DNA from 4 places in the Alicyclobacillus hesperidum subsp. aegles genome. Region 1 is predicted to be linked to each of the others. Evidence: riboswitches for the same ligand, from Rfam matches in the RefSeq annotation. Region 1 holds a riboswitch; each other region holds the start of a gene.
What was found. A riboswitch is a leader RNA that binds a small molecule or an ion and turns the genes downstream of it on or off. The one in region 1 is predicted to bind cyclic di-GMP.
Positions count from the first base shown of each region.

Region 2: another riboswitch for cyclic di-GMP. It lies ahead of QMF38_RS10960 (hypothetical protein); the one in region 1 lies ahead of QMF38_RS09970 (diguanylate cyclase domain-containing protein).
Region 3: another riboswitch for cyclic di-GMP. It lies ahead of QMF38_RS07275 (EAL domain-containing protein); the one in region 1 lies ahead of QMF38_RS09970 (diguanylate cyclase domain-containing protein).
Region 4: another riboswitch for cyclic di-GMP. It lies ahead of QMF38_RS07780 (methyl-accepting chemotaxis protein); the one in region 1 lies ahead of QMF38_RS09970 (diguanylate cyclase domain-containing protein).

Region 1 is NZ_BSBJ01000049.1:44,784-48,997, reverse strand. Features, by position in the region: gene QMF38_RS09980 (J domain-containing protein) at 1-202, shown strand, start outside; gene QMF38_RS09975 (SDR family oxidoreductase) at 240-1,001, shown strand; gene QMF38_RS09970 (diguanylate cyclase domain-containing protein) at 1,230-2,540, opposite strand; cyclic di-GMP riboswitch class I at 2,602-2,689, opposite strand; gene QMF38_RS09965 (TDT family transporter) at 2,790-3,911, opposite strand; gene QMF38_RS09960 (LysR family transcriptional regulator) at 4,037-4,214, shown strand, end outside.
Region 2 is NZ_BSBJ01000049.1:265,589-269,802, reverse strand. Features, by position in the region: gene QMF38_RS10970 (hypothetical protein) at 1-90, opposite strand, end outside; gene QMF38_RS10965 (DUF4855 domain-containing protein) at 77-1,735, opposite strand; cyclic di-GMP riboswitch class II at 1,956-2,039, shown strand; gene QMF38_RS10960 (hypothetical protein) at 2,333-2,725, shown strand; gene rpoN (RNA polymerase factor sigma-54) at 2,783-4,075, opposite strand; gene QMF38_RS10950 (amino acid permease) at 4,081-4,214, opposite strand, start outside.
Region 3 is NZ_BSBJ01000009.1:39,389-43,602, forward strand. Features, by position in the region: gene QMF38_RS07275 (EAL domain-containing protein) at 1-2,067, opposite strand, end outside; cyclic di-GMP riboswitch class I at 2,134-2,228, opposite strand; gene QMF38_RS07280 (carbohydrate ABC transporter permease) at 2,370-3,191, opposite strand; gene QMF38_RS07285 (carbohydrate ABC transporter permease) at 3,194-4,183, opposite strand.
Region 4 is NZ_BSBJ01000009.1:142,958-147,171, reverse strand. Features, by position in the region: gene QMF38_RS07795 (sodium:solute symporter family protein) at 1-104, opposite strand, end outside; gene QMF38_RS07790 (hypothetical protein) at 227-1,093, opposite strand; gene QMF38_RS07785 (Fur family transcriptional regulator) at 1,090-1,509, opposite strand; cyclic di-GMP riboswitch class I at 1,667-1,767, shown strand; gene QMF38_RS07780 (methyl-accepting chemotaxis protein) at 1,913-3,901, shown strand; gene QMF38_RS07775 (aldo/keto reductase) at 3,955-4,214, opposite strand, start outside.

The DNA of each region.
Region 1 (4,214 bases):
GCCATCGCCGACACAGCGGAATTGGCTTGGCTATGCGCTTGCCGGAGTCGGTGCGTTTACGACATTGACCATTAGTGGCGCGATATTTACAGGCTTGTTTGGATCGAAATTGGCGCTCGTGATACTATTGGGACTCGCCATGGTTGGGGCACTTCAACTTCTCTATCTGTTGACGAAGCTTGGTGTCGATTCCGAAGCCTAACCTGGCTCTTCACACCGACCGGAAGGGAGCATCCCTCATGCGAGAAAGCGGCAATACCATCCTGATCACTGGCGGCGCCTCGGGCATCGGCCTAGCGTTTGCCGAGCGCTTTTTGGAAGCCGGAAATCAAATTATCATTTGTGGACGCCGCGCTGACAAGCTAGAGGAAGCAAAGGCGAAATTCCCTGCACTCCACACGCGTGTCTGCGACGTCGGCAACGAACACGACCGCGTCGAGCTGTGCGACTTACTTCTCCGCGAATTCCCGAACCTGAATGTCCTCGTCAACAACGCCGGCATTCAGCAGTGGGTCAACGTGCAGCGCACGGAGGAGGAATGGGCGCACTTCCATCAAGAAATCGCCATTAACTTCGATGCACCCATTCATCTTACCCTGCGCCTGCTCCCACACTTACTCAAACAACCACATGCAGCTATCATCAATGTGTCGTCCGGTTTGGCCTTGGCGCCTGCAACGTGGGCTCCCATCTATAGTGCGACTAAGGCGGCACTCCACTCGTTCACACAGAGCCTGCGGTTGCAACTGGAAGGCACCAAGGTGGACGTTATTGAAATCTTGCCTCCAGCCGTCAATACCGATCTCGGTGGTCCCGGACTCCACACATTTGGCGCGCCCCTCAACGAGTTCGCCGATGGCGTCTTTGCGTCACTCCGACGCGGCGAGATCGAAATCGGCTATGGTGATTCCGAACGGCGATTGCACGCCTCGCGCGAGGATTTGGCAGAGGCGGCACGACAAATGTGGCTGGGTTTCCGCAAGCGAAATCCAGAGTTTTAAGCGGGTCACCCGTCAAGTCCGTTCGCACCCGCGGCGGATGATTGAGTTCAGACTGCGGAAGGCGGCTGCGGCGGATAGGCCACAAAGCCCTGCAAATGGCCGCAGCCTATTCGCGCCGCAAGGCATCTCACTGCTCCCGCTGTTTGATCACAACGGCAACGCCAATCTCCGCAAGATTCGACACCGCACGCGCCACGGCGAGAAGATTAGGTACAAGCGCCAATGCACTCACGTCTGCCTCTGCGCAAGATGGATTCGATACTGCTGTCCCCCATGCTCTTTTGCGGAATACATGGCCATGTCCGCGTACCTCTGTAACGTGTCGACGTCCGAGCTGTGGTCCGGGCAAATGGCCGCGCCAATGCTACAACCAATGGTCAAAAGCTCGCCGCCGACGCATAGTGGCTCTTGGAATCGAGCTAGACAGCGTTCCGCCTGCTCTCGTACGTCGCACTCCCCTGTCACCGGATCGATCACGATGGTAAATTCGTCGCCACCCATGCGGTATACGGTGGCCCCATCCGCCGTAGCTTCCCGCAAGCGGGCCGCGATGGCCTTTAGTGTCTCGTCACCAAAGTGATGGCCAAACGTGTCATTCACATTTTTAAACCCGTCGAAGTCAAGCAACATCACAGCGAGCTTGGTCTGTCCTTCCAACGCCTTCGTGACGCTATCTGCAAGGTCCAGCTCAAACCGCTGTCGATTTGGCAGACCGGTCAACAAGTCGGTATACGCCATCTTGAATAACTCACGTTGGTGTTCTTTGCGCTCTGTGATGTCAATGGTTAACCCCTCGACGAAGACGGGCCTTCCGCAATCGTCATAGCGCGGATATAAACTGTTGGCAACCCAGCGCACCTCGCCATCCTTGCGAATAATGCGGTACTCCGTGCGGATGGGGCCCGGCCCGTTCAATGGTACATAGGCGAGTTCGGTGTCGTCTGGATGAACCACCTCTAGCCAAAGCATCGGGTTTTGGCGGAATTCTTCATGAGTGTACCCATAAATCTTTTCGCCGCCCTTGGATCCATAAACGACCCTATGGTTTTGAATGTCGTGCGCAAACAGACAAACATCGACCGTGTCCAAGATTCGCTCAATCGTGGTTTTGGCTTGCTCCAGTTGAGCAGAGAGCTCGGTTGTTCGAAAGTCCTCCGTTGCAAACGCGAGCACACCTTGGTATTGACCGGCTTCGTCATATTGCGCATAAGCCCAAACGACAACATCGATGGTCTGGCCTGATTTGGTCTGGCGTTTCACGAGTCTTCCATTGACGGATCCATGCCGGCGTACGTGGTGAACGAGTTGTCTAGCCTGTTCCCGCTCATCGTCAGGCACAAAGGGTACCTCGCGGCCGATGACTTCGTCCTCAAGCCACCCGAATATGCGTTCGGCAGGCGGCGACCACACGGTGACTCTGCCCTGTGGATCGACACCGTAAACGGCGATGGGAGCCTGCCTAGACAGCCAGGCAAAGGGATCGCGAGAGGAAAGGCCACTTGAATGCACATTGGATGATCGCCTTGGACTTTGGTTCACACAACTTCCCCATCCCATCCTAAAAAATAAAAAATCCCTAGCAACGGTGCCGCAGGGATTTGGGTGCAACTCGGCCATCATGGGCAGCATCTGCCTGTAGACCCGTAGCTTTGCGCCCACACCTTTCGATGTGTTTGCCGACTGGTTATCTGATCGATTGTGTTTAATCATATTGTACATCGTCGACAAGGAGGATACTAGGGGGCATGCGTAAGGGGCGCGGCTCTTTGCGTACACCCCATCTTACCGTTACGCTCGCTTGGCCTGCGCGCAAACATGCTCACTGCCCTCCAACTGGTGCGCCGCTCGCCATGTCATGAGTTCCCCTTTGACGATTCCCATCGTTGTACGCACAAAGACAACTGTAAAACACACCCACAAGATGGCAAGCTGGACGACCCCCGCTATCGCATAAAACGAATGTCCCATAAGGTGGTCAAGGGCATAGGTTCCACTCGTAAAACTGCCAATCGGAAATACGTAGCTCCACCAGCCAAGGTGAAACGGCAGTCCATCTCCGCGACGAGTCACGTGCAAAAGCGTATGCATTGTCGATATGAGAATCCACCAAACGCCAATGCCCCACATGGCCATCGCAAACACCTCGGCAAATGCATGCAAGGCGTTTGCATACGCCCCAAACAGATGACTTGCCTGAATAGGCAAGCCGCACATCGTCCCCATCGACATGCCAATAGGCCCAATTTCCACCCATAGGCTCGGTGCCTCCTGGCCACTCAAACGGCGATGATATACCAAACGCGCATAGACCAAGGTGCTCATCAGAATAAATAGAAAGAAGGTCACGCCGAACATGGCAACGATAACAGCCAACATGGCAAACTGCACTGCGCTTCCACCCACGTATGGAAGGAGATTGGTTCCAGTAGCCGCCGCAACAATCGGTGGCACCAACGGAATGAGCCATGAGGCTACCGTCTCTTCGCGTTCGACGCGATGTTCGGCAAACAAAAGGTATGGAACAACAATGACCGTGAACAGCGACGCCAATGTGCCAGCCAGCCAGATACCGATGCTGATGTGAATTGCTAGTAAACGTGGCAAGAGGTGGGTTCCAATCAAAAAGTAATCGTTCCCTACCACGTTTAATCCCATGGCGAATGCACCATAAAAAAGCGCTCTCCCAGGTTTACGGAAGTCGTCCACCGCAGTTTCCGTTGCGAGCACCCAGCGCAAGAGCCACATGACAAATGCAGATATAAACACCACGTTCAACGCCGCAAACAGAGTGACGCCCACCACATGTTGCAACGGGATGGTTATGGGTGACGTGTATGTCAGAGCAGCAACAATGCCAATGCCCATTACCGTTGTGAACCAATTTAACCCGAATTGTCGAACGACGCGCATACAGGTCTACCCCCTTCTGTGCTAATCGTCTTTATGGTATGTCTTGTTAACGATTAGGTAAAATACATAATGTCAATATAGGTGATAAGGAATTCATTATCTTTATGTCACAAGGGGGGCATTGCGTGGATTGGCAACTTCGCGTGTTTGTCACCGTCGTGGAAGAACAAAGTTTCACACATGCCGCAAAGAAATTGCACATTAGCCAACCGGCCATCAGCCAACACATTCAAGCGCTCGAACAGCGACTCGATGTCCGCCTGCTCGATCGCGAACGGCGAAGGATTCGCTTAAATCCTGCCG
Region 2 (4,214 bases), 220 kb from region 1:
AACCGACGCGTGTGTCACTGGCGCGGCGACGCTCACCGCGCACACCGCAAACGCCGCGGCTTTTAAGATCCACGCCTTACGATCCGCCATGAATACCCACCCCCGCAATGAAACTTGCCGTCGTGTCATACGCAATGCGCTCACGGCCATGCGACCGCTCGGACGTCAACAGCAGCTTCGAGCCATCGTAGTACGCGTGCGACGCCTGATTCGTGCCATAGCCATCCGCGCTCAACTGAGCAAGCGAGCTGTCGTACACGGCCTGATGAGCCGCATCGATCCCTGTCAACTCCACCTCTACGCCAAGTCCGAGCTCTGAGGCAGTCTCGGTCGCGTTTGTCATGCGCGCGAGATCTGCCTGCTGGCCTTGCTCGACATAATTCGGTTGAATCCAAGCCGCCGTAAAGCCAAGTGACTGCCAATGCCATATGCCGCCAGCGCCATAGTATGGAATCCAGAACAAGGGAAGCGCATATGCCTTGGCTAAAGACGACGCATATTGGATATACCGCGCTTCCCCAGGCATGGTTTGGCGGTACTGTTCCTCATTCCAATAGAGTCCAACCAGTTTCAGGTTTTTGAAGTCCGCCTTCTTCCAATCGGTTAATAATCGATTGACATACCATGTCTCCGCTGCTTCGCGGCTTTGTAATCCGTTCGGATCGCCAGACGTACCGCCAAATTGCACATCCTGCCCACCGATGTCTCCGAAATCGATATTTCCGTATGCGAAATACGGCAGCGATAGGACGACTTTTTCTTGATATCCCGGGCGATGCAACGCCTGGTTGACGATGCCAACAGCTTCGTTCAAAGCACTTAATTGCTTGCCAGTTGCAAACAGATCCTGAAGGTAGTTGGACAAGCCTTGCTCTGTATCCTTGACCGATCCGTACGGAAGAAACAGCATGGTGTCAAACAGCGGCTTGGTCATCTGCCCACTCTCTGTGACATACGCAAGCATGGGTTCGAAATCTTGAACGGACCACGTGCCTTGACTGCCGTTTGCCCCTGTTTGCACGAGCAACATGTTGCGAATCCCCGCGGCATTGGAGGCCGAGGGCAGCAGTGGGCCGAGTGGTTTCCCGGATGTGGACGTTACTTTCGCCAACGTACTGGCGGCAAGCCCGCGCGCTGTCGTCGATCCTTGCACGTCAAAGCCATTGACAAACACCCATACGTCGACCGGAATAATCAGCCGGACGGCCGAAGCCTCAATTCCGGCCGCACTCGACCACGCGAACGTCTGGGTCATCACATTTTGGTCACTTTGCGGCACCGCAGAAGGACGCTGCCCTGCCGTGTACCACTGGCCGTTTTGCTCGAATTGAAACGCGACATAACTGGGGAAGTAGACACCGAGCGAGAAGTTTTGTAGAGCCTGAATTTGAATAGACTGCACGTCGACAGGAGATTTAAACGTCAGCGTGATGGTTCGACTCCCCTGGTGACTGAACCCACGCCACGCCGCCGTTTGGGTCACATCGCCCTGGTACGGCTTTTCCTCCTGAGCGAAAGTGGAATCCGGTACACCACTTACTGCAATGGATAGAGCGCCCTGCGACGTCAAATCCGTCATGTTGGTGCTGGCATTTGCGCTACCGAATCCCGCCGCCCCTGTCGCATTGCCTGTCCCGGCGGCTGCCAAGGCGATGTCCGGCGGATCGAGCGAGACGGCAGCTAGCGCACAGAGAGCCACGCCCGCCGCCGCCCACATCTTGCGGTTACTGAACAACCAATACACCTTCCTCATCACGGCAAAGTTGCCAATATCGCTTCGACGGCGAACGACAATTTAGACAACGATACTTTTCGAAAGTCAAGAGTGATTTCTAAGGGCATGCCGCTAAATTTCCACCACACCAGCATTGGATTTCCAATCCATCAAAAAATCCTTGACAACATGAACATCTCGTCCATATAATGTGAATAAGTCATCTGCAATCATCATATACTGTGAGCGTGGACACGAAGATCCTAAGTCGGTAAAGTGGGCACATAGACTTAGGGGAGTGAGTTGTGCAACCGGCCACCCGATATCTCATCTGGGTGGTTTTTCTGTTGTCCGCGTTACTCGTTGCACGCCTTGGTATCCGACATCGATGTTTTCTAGAGCAACGGGTGGCCAAACTGGGGTCAAAGGGTTAGACAGAAAGCAGGAGACAAGATAGTCTCCGGAACAAACAGTACACAAAACCAACCGATTCAGGGATGGATACTCGCAGAGAGATCCATCCCTGATGTCGTTTATACCCCAATTGACTTCATGTATGCATTTGTATACAATGAGTCTGCAAGTCGAATACGTTTGTATACAAAGGAGTGTGTTGGTATGCGACACATTGACAGGGATGCACACGGCCATCACGGTTCACATGGCAGGCACCACAAACATGGCAAAGGCCCACACAGCCACGCTGGGCACGGCAGCGGCCCGCAAACGTTTCGCCGCGGGCGAGCACTGGCCTTCTTGGAAACGCTCAATGTGCGGCGCTCGACGCTGATGCAGCAGTTGGAACAACCAGAGCTAACATCGATTCATCCCGTGATCGCAGGCGAACTCAAGGCGATTGAAATGATGCGCGACGAGTTTATAGCTATGTTTGACCTCCACGACACACGCGAAGACACCGACAGCTACGAAGCGCCACAAACCAGGCATACCCCTCCGACCCAGACACCGGAACCTGTCGAGCAAGACGACCACACTGAACCAGATGCATGAAGCAACGTAAGCGGGAGTACGGCTCCACACGCTGCACGTCAACATGGTTGCTCCCGCCTATCGTCGCCGCTTTTGCGAACTCGGGATCCCCATCTGCTCGCGATATTTTGCAACCGTGCGGCGCGACAGGACAATGCCCTGTTGCGCCATGCACTTTGCGATCTCGGCATCCGACAGCGGCTTTCGGGTATCTTCCCTAGCTACCAGCGAACGGAGCACATGCTGTACCGCTTCTGCAGAAAGGCCGGATGTGGCCAATTGGGCCGGGAAAAATGCGTCCATCGCCCACACCCCGTACGGCGTCTTCATGCTCTTGTTGCGAAGCGCGCGGCTCACGGTGGACTCGTGGATATCCAACTCTTGCGCCACCTCGCGCAGCGTGAGTGGACGCATATGTCCCGGGCCGCATTGGAAAAACGGCTGTTGCCGCGCAACAATGACTTCCGCCACCCGTAACATCGTCATGCGCCGCGTTTCGATAGCTTTGGCCATCCGCTCGATGGCTCGCAGACGTGCGCCCAGGAAAGCGCGCACCTCCGCGCCACCGGATGCAAAGAGTGATCGGTAAGATGGCGAGACCCAGAGGCGGGGCTCGGCACTTTCCTGCACGCGAACGACAAACGTTTCGCCAGCGCGTTCGACGATGACATCTGGCGGCGCCAAGGCGAACGGCTCCCTGTCCCAAGCCGCACCCGGGCGCGGCGTTAGCCGCCGAAACTGCGCTAACACTTCATAGATGTCATCCAATGACGCATTACAGTTCCGTGCAACGACGCGCAATTTCCCCTGCGCAAGTTCGGTCAGATGCGGAAGGAGCTTGCGAGCCAAGGCGCGATACGGCGGATCGATGCGTTCCAGTTGCAAGAGCAGGCACTCCTCGACATTGCGCGCCCCCACCCCCAAAGGCTCACAACTCTGTAGCGCAACTAAGGCCCTCTCGACTTCCTCCGTAGAAACGTCGAGGCGAACGGCCGTTACGTCCAGTGGATCGGTGAAATATCCGCGCTCATCCAGGCTGTGCGCAAGTTGCTCGGCAACGCGCAGCGTGCTTGGCGCGAGTGACAGCGTGCGCAACTGCCGACAAATCTCGTCTGCAAGCGAGGGACGTTCCGCTATTTGCTGGATCAGATCAGCACGCCCTGGCGTCGCGGCGCCTAATCCGACAAACCCGCTTGCAGTCATGGCCCACGGCCACTCCCATTCCAAGCAGGGATTGTCTTGCGCCATCTCTTCCAGCATGTCAACAAGTTCAGTGGACGAAGCCTGTAAGACAGCCAGTGCCTGACGCATATCGGCGGTCATGACAAGCCTCTGACTCTGCTCCATGTCACCGCGAAACGCCATATTCATGCCTATCACTCCGTCATCGTTTGCTGATTCACCGAAACCTGGCTGCGCCGGCGATAGAAAAGATAATAACTGAGTAGAACGATGACAATGATGGGAACACCAGCGTAAATGGCCATACGCTGCCCTGGAATGAAGAGAA
Region 3 (4,214 bases), on a different contig from region 1:
CTCGGTGATTTCGAATTCGATGGCCGACGTAGGAACGCCCCACTCATCCAGGATGGATAAGACGGTTTGTACAACATCTTTTGCTTGAAACTGTTTCACTGCGACATTGACCGAAATTTTGATGGGTGGATAACCCCTGTTTTGCCATGCGCGAAGCTGTTGGCATGCTGTACGGATCACCCAATAGCCGAGATCGACAATATACCCTGTTTCCTCCGCGATGGGGATAAACTCTACAGGTGACACCAATCCCCAGACAGGGTGTTCCCAACGGATCAGTGCTTCGGCAGCAACAATGCGTCCGCTTTGTGCGTCCACCCGGGGCTGATAATATAGACGAAATGCGTCATTTGCCAGGGCATCACGCAAGTCGTTCGCGAGAACAAACTGTTTGTATGTATCGGTGTGAAGTTGAGTTGAGTAGGTCTGCACGCTATTCTCACTTGCATCGTTTGCACGGTGTAAAGCCACACCGGCACGTTGCACCAAGGTCGCAATGTCATCTCCGTCGTTCGGGCAGAAGCTCATACCGATGTCTGCGTCAAGGTAGATGGTGTGTCCCGCAGACGCAAACGGCTCTTCAAACGCGCGGAGCAGTTCGTTCGCCAAAGCGAACATCGTCTGCGTGCCGCGCTCTTGTTGCCGGACCATGATAGCGAATTCATGATCCCCGATGCGCGCGCAGATGTTGTCTTTGGGCAACCGGAAGCGAATGCGCTCCGCCGCGAGACGAATGACGACATCACCCACCGCATGGCCTAGATTCTCGATGATGCGGTCGAATTGCTGTATGCGCAGAACCATCACAGTAAGCGGGTGATTCGGATCCGATTGGCTGATCCATACAGTTGACTCATGGAAGAATGCCTTCCGATTCAGCAGCCCCGTCAGTTCGTCATGTCGCTCAAGAAACTCGATCTGTTGTCGCACCGATCGCGCTTCCGTGACGTCGCGAAAACGAACGACAACGTGCGATTGACCACCTGGGCTTACCCACGTAAATAGAGATGCGAGACAGTGTCTGTATTCTCCGGAACGGTGTTGGAAACGAAGTTCCATGTTGAAGGCATCTGACACGGAGTTGCCAACTCGCTGGCATGCCATCTCAAACTCCTTGCGATCCGCAGGATGCACAAGCATGGGCGCAGATAACTGACGCGTTTCAGATGGATCCATGCCCAGGACCTCTTGAACTGCCGCGTTCGCGTATAATACGTGATACTGTCGATCCAACAACATAAAAACATCGGTAGCGTGTTCGATGAACGGGCGCAGGCGCGCTTCGCATGCCAGCGAACGTTCCATGCTATCGGCTACACCAGACACGGGCGTATACATGGCCAGCAAACCTTTGACGAGGCCATTCTCGTCATAGAGTGGCCCCAAGGCAACGGATACCTTCCTAAGCGATCCGTCTTTATGCAAACGGATTGTGTCGAGCCAGATGGTACCACCCGTTTTCACGATGGTTTGATACAGCTCATGTGTCGCGGATTCCAGGCTCGTGGGTAGGTATGGAACGTGTTGAAAGAGCAACTCGTCTTCAGACCATCCAAAGAGCTGTTCCGTCCACTGATTGATATGGATGATTCCCAACTCGTGATCAAGAGCAACAGCGGCCTGCGGCTGATTGAGCAACCGGCGGTCATGCGCCAAAAACAGGCTTGTTACCGGGGTATCAAGCAGCGTTGTCACGTCGCGGATGGTGCCTTCCAGTCCTGACATCCGGCCATGGTCGTCATACGTGCAACTTGCGGTGTATTGTACAAATTTAATTTGAGTACCAACTTGGATTCGGTAGGTGAAACTGCGTCCGACGCGCTTACCGGAACACAGCATGCGCCAACAGTGCAAAACCAGATCGCGATCTTCCGGCACGATTGCTTCAATGAACCGATCCGGACGCGTGGGTTTCCCATGAGTTTGAAGGCCATAGATTTGATCCATCTCGGGCGAGCAGTAAACCTCATTTTCCTTTAATTTGTATCGCCATGGGCCGAGCATAGGGACATCCCATTCACCTCCATTTTGCTCCGCTTTGCCTCTGAACCGCGAGTACTTCATCATGTTTGTCCCACCCTGTGTCCACAAATGAAAAGGGACAACCGTGACGGCGGTTGTCCCAAACCGAACCACGGCAGCTGGCTGGCATGACTGTCTACACCTGACAGTGTTAGCCCCTATAGCTTTGCGTCCTCTCCGTTTCCGGAGGGTTGCCTTTTTCGTGCTTTTTCTACATCAAACGACAAAGTGATTATTTCGACAAAATCGTGAATAGTCCTTCCGGTTTCGGACAAAAAGTTGCATAAAGTAGGAGACAAATGAAAAGGCATGGCTCGGAGCCATGCCGCATTGGAGGCGAGTCAAATTTAACCTTTCACGGAACCAGCGAGCAGCCCGCGAATGAAATAGCGTCCCAGCAGGATATAGACAATCAAGGTGGGAAGTGCCGTGAGTACGGCGCCTGCCATCTGCACGTTCCACTGAACGACGTCGCTGCCGGATAAGTTTTGCAAGGCAACCGTCACAGGTTGATGCGGTGGCGAAGTTAGGGATACGGCGAACAGGAATTCGTTCCATATGCTTGTGAACTGCCAGATCCCTGTGACCACAAAGCCTGGGATGGCAAGTGGTAACATGATACGCATGAAGACGCCCCAGTAGCCATTTCCATCGATTTGGGCAGACTCGATCAGGTCGTCTGGAATACCGGCGTAAAAGTTGCGAAAAATGAGTGTCGTGATTGGCAATCCGTAAATCGTATTGGTCAGAATGAGACCCGGAATCGTGTTGTACAAATGGATAGCCTGAATGAACTTGAGCAATGGAATTAAGATGCTCTGGTATGGGATAAACATACCAAACAATATGATTGGAAAAACAATATTGGAACCTGGAAACTTCCATTTTGAAAGTGCATAGCCATTAAACGCACCGATGACAGATGATAGAATCGTGGCCACGATGGCCAGATAAAAGCTGTTACCGAGGTTCGGGCCTAACTGTGCCCATGCCGCCGAGTAACTGGCTAACGAGAAATGGTGGGGCAATGCCCACATATGCGCGATATCGACTTCGCTATTTGGCTTAAAGCTGGTTGTCAATAAGACGTAAATAGGGACCAGGAAGATCAGAGAAAAGAAAACTAACAATGTGTATGTTGCACTTTGTCCAACCCGGCGCATTACCATAGTTATTGCCCTTCCTTCCGCAGGCTGTTCCAGAGGTACGGAATCACAAAAATCATCATGAGGACAAACATGACAATCGCGATTGCAGAACCCTGTGCATACTGGTTGGCCTGGAATGTCGTGGTGAACATGTCTAGCGACGGTAGATCTGTGACATATCCGTTGCCGGGGCCTGTCATGGCATAGACCAGATCGAACGTTTTCATCGAGCTTTGCACAAGGATGATGACGACGGTCACTGTGACCGGGCGCAACTGGGGAAACACAATTCGCCAGAACGTCTTCCATCCATTTGCTCCGTCGACATGCGCTGCTTCCTTAATTTCCTCCGGGACAGCGCGCAGGCCTGAGAGGTATAAAGCCATTGCAAAACCTGACATCTGCCAAACACTCGCGATGAGAACGGCAATCATGGCGATGGGAAGTCCAAATTGAATTTGTCCAACGTGGAAACTTGGTACGATGCGCGTGCTGGTATACCAAGCCGGCGGATGGCTTGCGCCCAACGCCTCGAAAATCAAATTGACACCTGTTTTCGGGTTTAACAGCCATTGCCACACAACACCCGTGACGATGAACGACAGGGCCATGGGGAACAAAAAGATGTTCCGGAATATGTTTTCGCCTTTGATTTTTTGATCAACCAAGACGGCGAGAAATAGACCAACGATCATGCATGCCAGAATGAAAAACACGGTAAAGAAAAGCAAGTTGCGAAGGTCAGATTGAAAGCGATAATCCTGGAACAAGATTTGGTAATTTTTAAAGCCCCACAGTTGATAGTCTGGGAGGATTGAGTTCCATTTTGTAAAGGATACATATCCTGTCCAGCCTAAAAAGCCATAGACAAAGATGAGCACCGCCGCGAGAGACGGTACGAGCGTTAAAAACGACCACATCTTATCCCAGCTGAATCGTCTCTTTTTGTGATGTGCGACCGATGGCCGTGCAATGGCCGCAGACTGTGATGTAAGCACGGGTGTTTTCTCCATTCCTTGATCCCCCTTTAGGGCAGTGGTCAAG
Region 4 (4,214 bases), on a different contig from region 1:
GTCCGAACACGGCTGCGCAACACGAAGCCCACACCAATCACGAAAACGAAGTACAGGGCAATAATGATATAGTCTACAGCGTTTGCATGGAATAGCGCATGCAACGAACGTACACCTCCTCAAATATGTATTCCCGTATGCGCTGTCACGGGATTTTCACCTTATGCATAGCCAAAAGCGTGACTATGAAGCTTAATGTCACCGTTTTGTCTGCATTCCCCCCTCGTTACATACCTTTTCCGGTTACCATTTGCATTGCTCGCCACATCGATACCCCTCCGACTCCGCCGACAACAGCGACAACAAGTACCAGACCCAAATTGATGGCATCTAAATTGTGCACATGTACACCTGTATTGATGCTCCATTCAGCTAGGGAAGGAACGATAAGAGCCAAGCCCCCTGCGACAACAAACAGAAGTCCGCCATAAAAGAGCGTATTGCCAGACACGTAACGACCAACGAACGCTTTGCCGGCCGCTGAAATCTGTCGACGCTGGAGCCACCATCCAAAAAGAGCACCAATGGTCATTTGCATGAGCAACGTACCAATGCCAAACAATACACCTGGCACGAACCCTAGCCACGCAGAAGGCATGGTCGGCGCGATCACCGTGTACAAAATGGTCGCAAATGCCCCTGTTCCCCATCCTGCGATCACGCCATGAACAAACGCTAAACGCAATGGGACAGGTGCATCCATCCCCCCGGCATGCGACGCATGTGGTAGCCATTTGTCGACCCATGGTATCAAGTGGATCGAGTGACCGCGCATCAGAATATACCAACCAGAACACGCCATGACAAGTCCTACGATGATATAGACAATATTTTCGACATATCCATGCATAAGGAACCCAGCTAATGCAAAATATGATAATTCAGAACCGATAGCCCTTTGCAGCGTAAAGCCAAGAGAAAAGAATAAACCCGCCAACATGCCGCCTTTACTGCTGTAGCTACCGATGGAATAGCTGAACGTAATGGGCCAGGTATGCTCATCTGGAGTGATTCCGTGGATGACGCCAAGTAAGCAGGCCGTGATCAGTCCAATTGCGAGCGACAGATGTTGCGGATTCCATAAGTCTATCAATGTCTCTCCTCCTCGCATGAACGACAGCGGCCAAAGAAATCGAGTTTGTGATACGCCACCGTTCCGATCTTTTGGTCCACATCCATCGCCTGTTGCGCGTTACACTGAAACAACTCCTTTACTTGATGGCATTGCAGACAGACAAAATGATGATGATGTTGGTTGGGACAAAACGTATAATAGATCTCTCCGTCAATAAGGAACGGAGTTGCCAGGCCCACCTTCGTCAGCGCCTCCAACAAACGATAGACAGTGGTGAGCCCAACCCGCTCGTAGCGCTCTTTCACGTAATCGTGCAGTTGTGCAGGAGTAAACATGCGCCTTGCGTCGACAAAAGCCATCAAAACGGCCTCTCGTTCCTTAGTTAGCCGAAACTTATGCTCATGTAGCAACTGTTGGATATCCTTCAAATCCACCAAAATCACACCTTATAGAAAATCATTTTCTACAATGGATTATGCTCCGCCTCTGACGAAAATGTCAACAGGCCAATCTAGCATTGGATCTCATTGACTCCTGTCGAATCTTGTTGGATAATGTGCCAGGCTATGAAATTCGGGCTCCAAGATGTGCCCGATTGCAAGGCAAACCAGCGGAAACGCTGGGGCGCAAAGCCACGGGTCTACGGATTCTACGGATTCTATCTTGGGATCTACGATGGCCGGGCTGCCAAGCCGTCAGCTGAGCACTGAAATCGGCAGGTATCACACCAAGGCAGCCTTCTGTGAAGACCCAGAAGGCTGCCTGTTTGTATCTACCATTCTGCACAGTGCCAAATGTCTTTAATGAAACAGACTTTCGCAACAGGAGGTCACACCAATGGAGAACCAAATGGTGGCATCGGCACAAGTAGCTAAACGAGGGTGGACGATTGGATTAAAGCTACTCACAATTAGCCTGGCCCTATTGATCGTTCCGTCCCTCGTCATCGGGTTCACGTCGTTTACCACTGCCAAAAGCAACTTTTCATCTCAGTTGGACAACCACGATATGACGAGTGTGAAGGTGTTCAACCAGGATGTAAACACGTTCATCTCACAGCGTGAGCAAACCTTGACCTATCTCGCTAAGTTATTAAACAGCACAGCCTTGGACGAGTCTTCCACACTCCCTGCATTAGAGGGTGCAGCCCAATCGTATGCTGACTTTCTTCACGTCTACGTGGGAACAAACACAGGCGCGTTCTACGTGAGTCCGGCCGCCAAGATGCCGGCTGGCTATGATCCCCGTAAACGCTCCTGGTACCAAGCGGCCATGACAAGCCCGACACCGATTGTCACGCCACCTTACGTCGATGCCATAACAAAACAACTGACAGTGACCATTGCCGAACGATTGGCCAACGGGCGTGGCGTTGTCGGTGCAGATATTTCCTTGAAGACGTTTGATCGTCTTGTCAATCAAGTTCCACTTGGCAACAGCGGTTATTTGGGGCTGATGGACGGACAATCGAACGTCATCGCGATGCACGGCCTGGCCCCAGGCTCAAGCCTCCATCTCGCGACGCTAAAGCAGATGTACCAACACGACAGTGGTATTTTTAGCGTGGCTGTAAAAGGTGCGAGTTACCGATTCACATATGTGACCAATGCAGCGACTGGTTGGAAAGTCATTGGCATTTTGCCAACGTCGTCCTACATGCGTGCCGTGCATCCCATCTTGGTCATTACGCTGATTGTACTTGGTATCTCACTCATCTTAGGTTTTCTCACGATTTGGTATTTGGTGCGATCGATCACGCGACCTCTGCACGCACTGGTCGAATTCGCAGAACGTGTGGGTCGCGGGGATTTAACTACAGATGTGGTCATCAAGACGCGGGATGAACTGGGTGTCCTAGGAGGCGCATGTAATCACATGCTACACTCCCTACGCGACATCATCCGCCGTGTCGAGATGAATGCGGAGCAAGTTGCGGCATCGTCCGAACAACTGACGGCAAGTGCAGAAGAAAATACCCGCGCAACCGAACAAATTACAAATGTGGTCGGCGAACTTGCGGCAAGCGTTACGGAGCAGTCGGAGCGTGCCAAGCGCGATCGCGAACGAGTGGATTCCCTGGCGAGTAACATTGAAGAGGTTGCGACCAGTGCCAGTGTCGTCGCCCAGGTGGCAGAAGCAACGGCTGCAGAAGCCGACCGCGGATCCAGCAGTGCGGAAAGCGCCGTGCATCAGATGGAAGTGTTGGGCCACTCGTTTACAGGATTATCGACATCGATTCAGGAACTCACAGCATACTCGGGACAAATTCACAGCATCATTGCGGTCATTCAATCGATCGCGACGCAAACCAATTTGCTTGCCTTGAATGCTGCAATTGAGGCGGCTCGAGCCGGTGAGAGCGGACGTGGATTTGCGGTCGTGGCGGAGGAAATTCGCAAATTGGCGGATCAGTCCTCATCGTCGGCCAATGAAATTCAAGAGTTGATTGAGTCGATGCAGGTACGGATGGAAGAAGCCTCCGCCTCGATGGAAGCGAGCCAGCAAGATGTGCAGCATGGTATTGAAGCCGTGAATCATGCGGGTGAACTGTTTGCCAACATTCGAGCGGGTGTCGTCGCCCTGGCAGAAGAGATTCGCAGCGTCACGTCCGCATCACAGGCGATGGCGGCAAGTGCCAACTCTCTGCGCGAATTTATCGCACAAGTCGAATCCGCAACGGTGGAAACGTCGGCTGGGATGCAAACCGTCTCTGCATCGACCGAGGAACAGCTCGCATCCATGGAGGAGATTTCGGCTTCGGCCGCTTCCCTCGCGGAATTGGCGGAACAGATGCAAGCCGCCTTACAACAATTCTCGCTTCGCTAGTCATGCCATTTGTGCACCGAGCCAGCCGACATGCCCGGCTGGCTCGTTTGTATTTACGGAAGGATATTCCCCGCCGCGCGATAAATCTCGTACCACTCTTCGCGGGTAAGCCGAATCTCGCTCGCTTTGCACGAGTCGCGCAGGCGGCCAACATTCATGGTACCGATGACTGGTTGCATATTTGCAGGGTGTCGCAATAACCATGCGATGGCAATGGTTGTATTCGATACATCGTAACGATCCGCAATTTCGTCTATTTTCTGATTGACCTCCTTGAATTTGTCGTTGTTCAGAAAGACGCCTTCAAAAAATC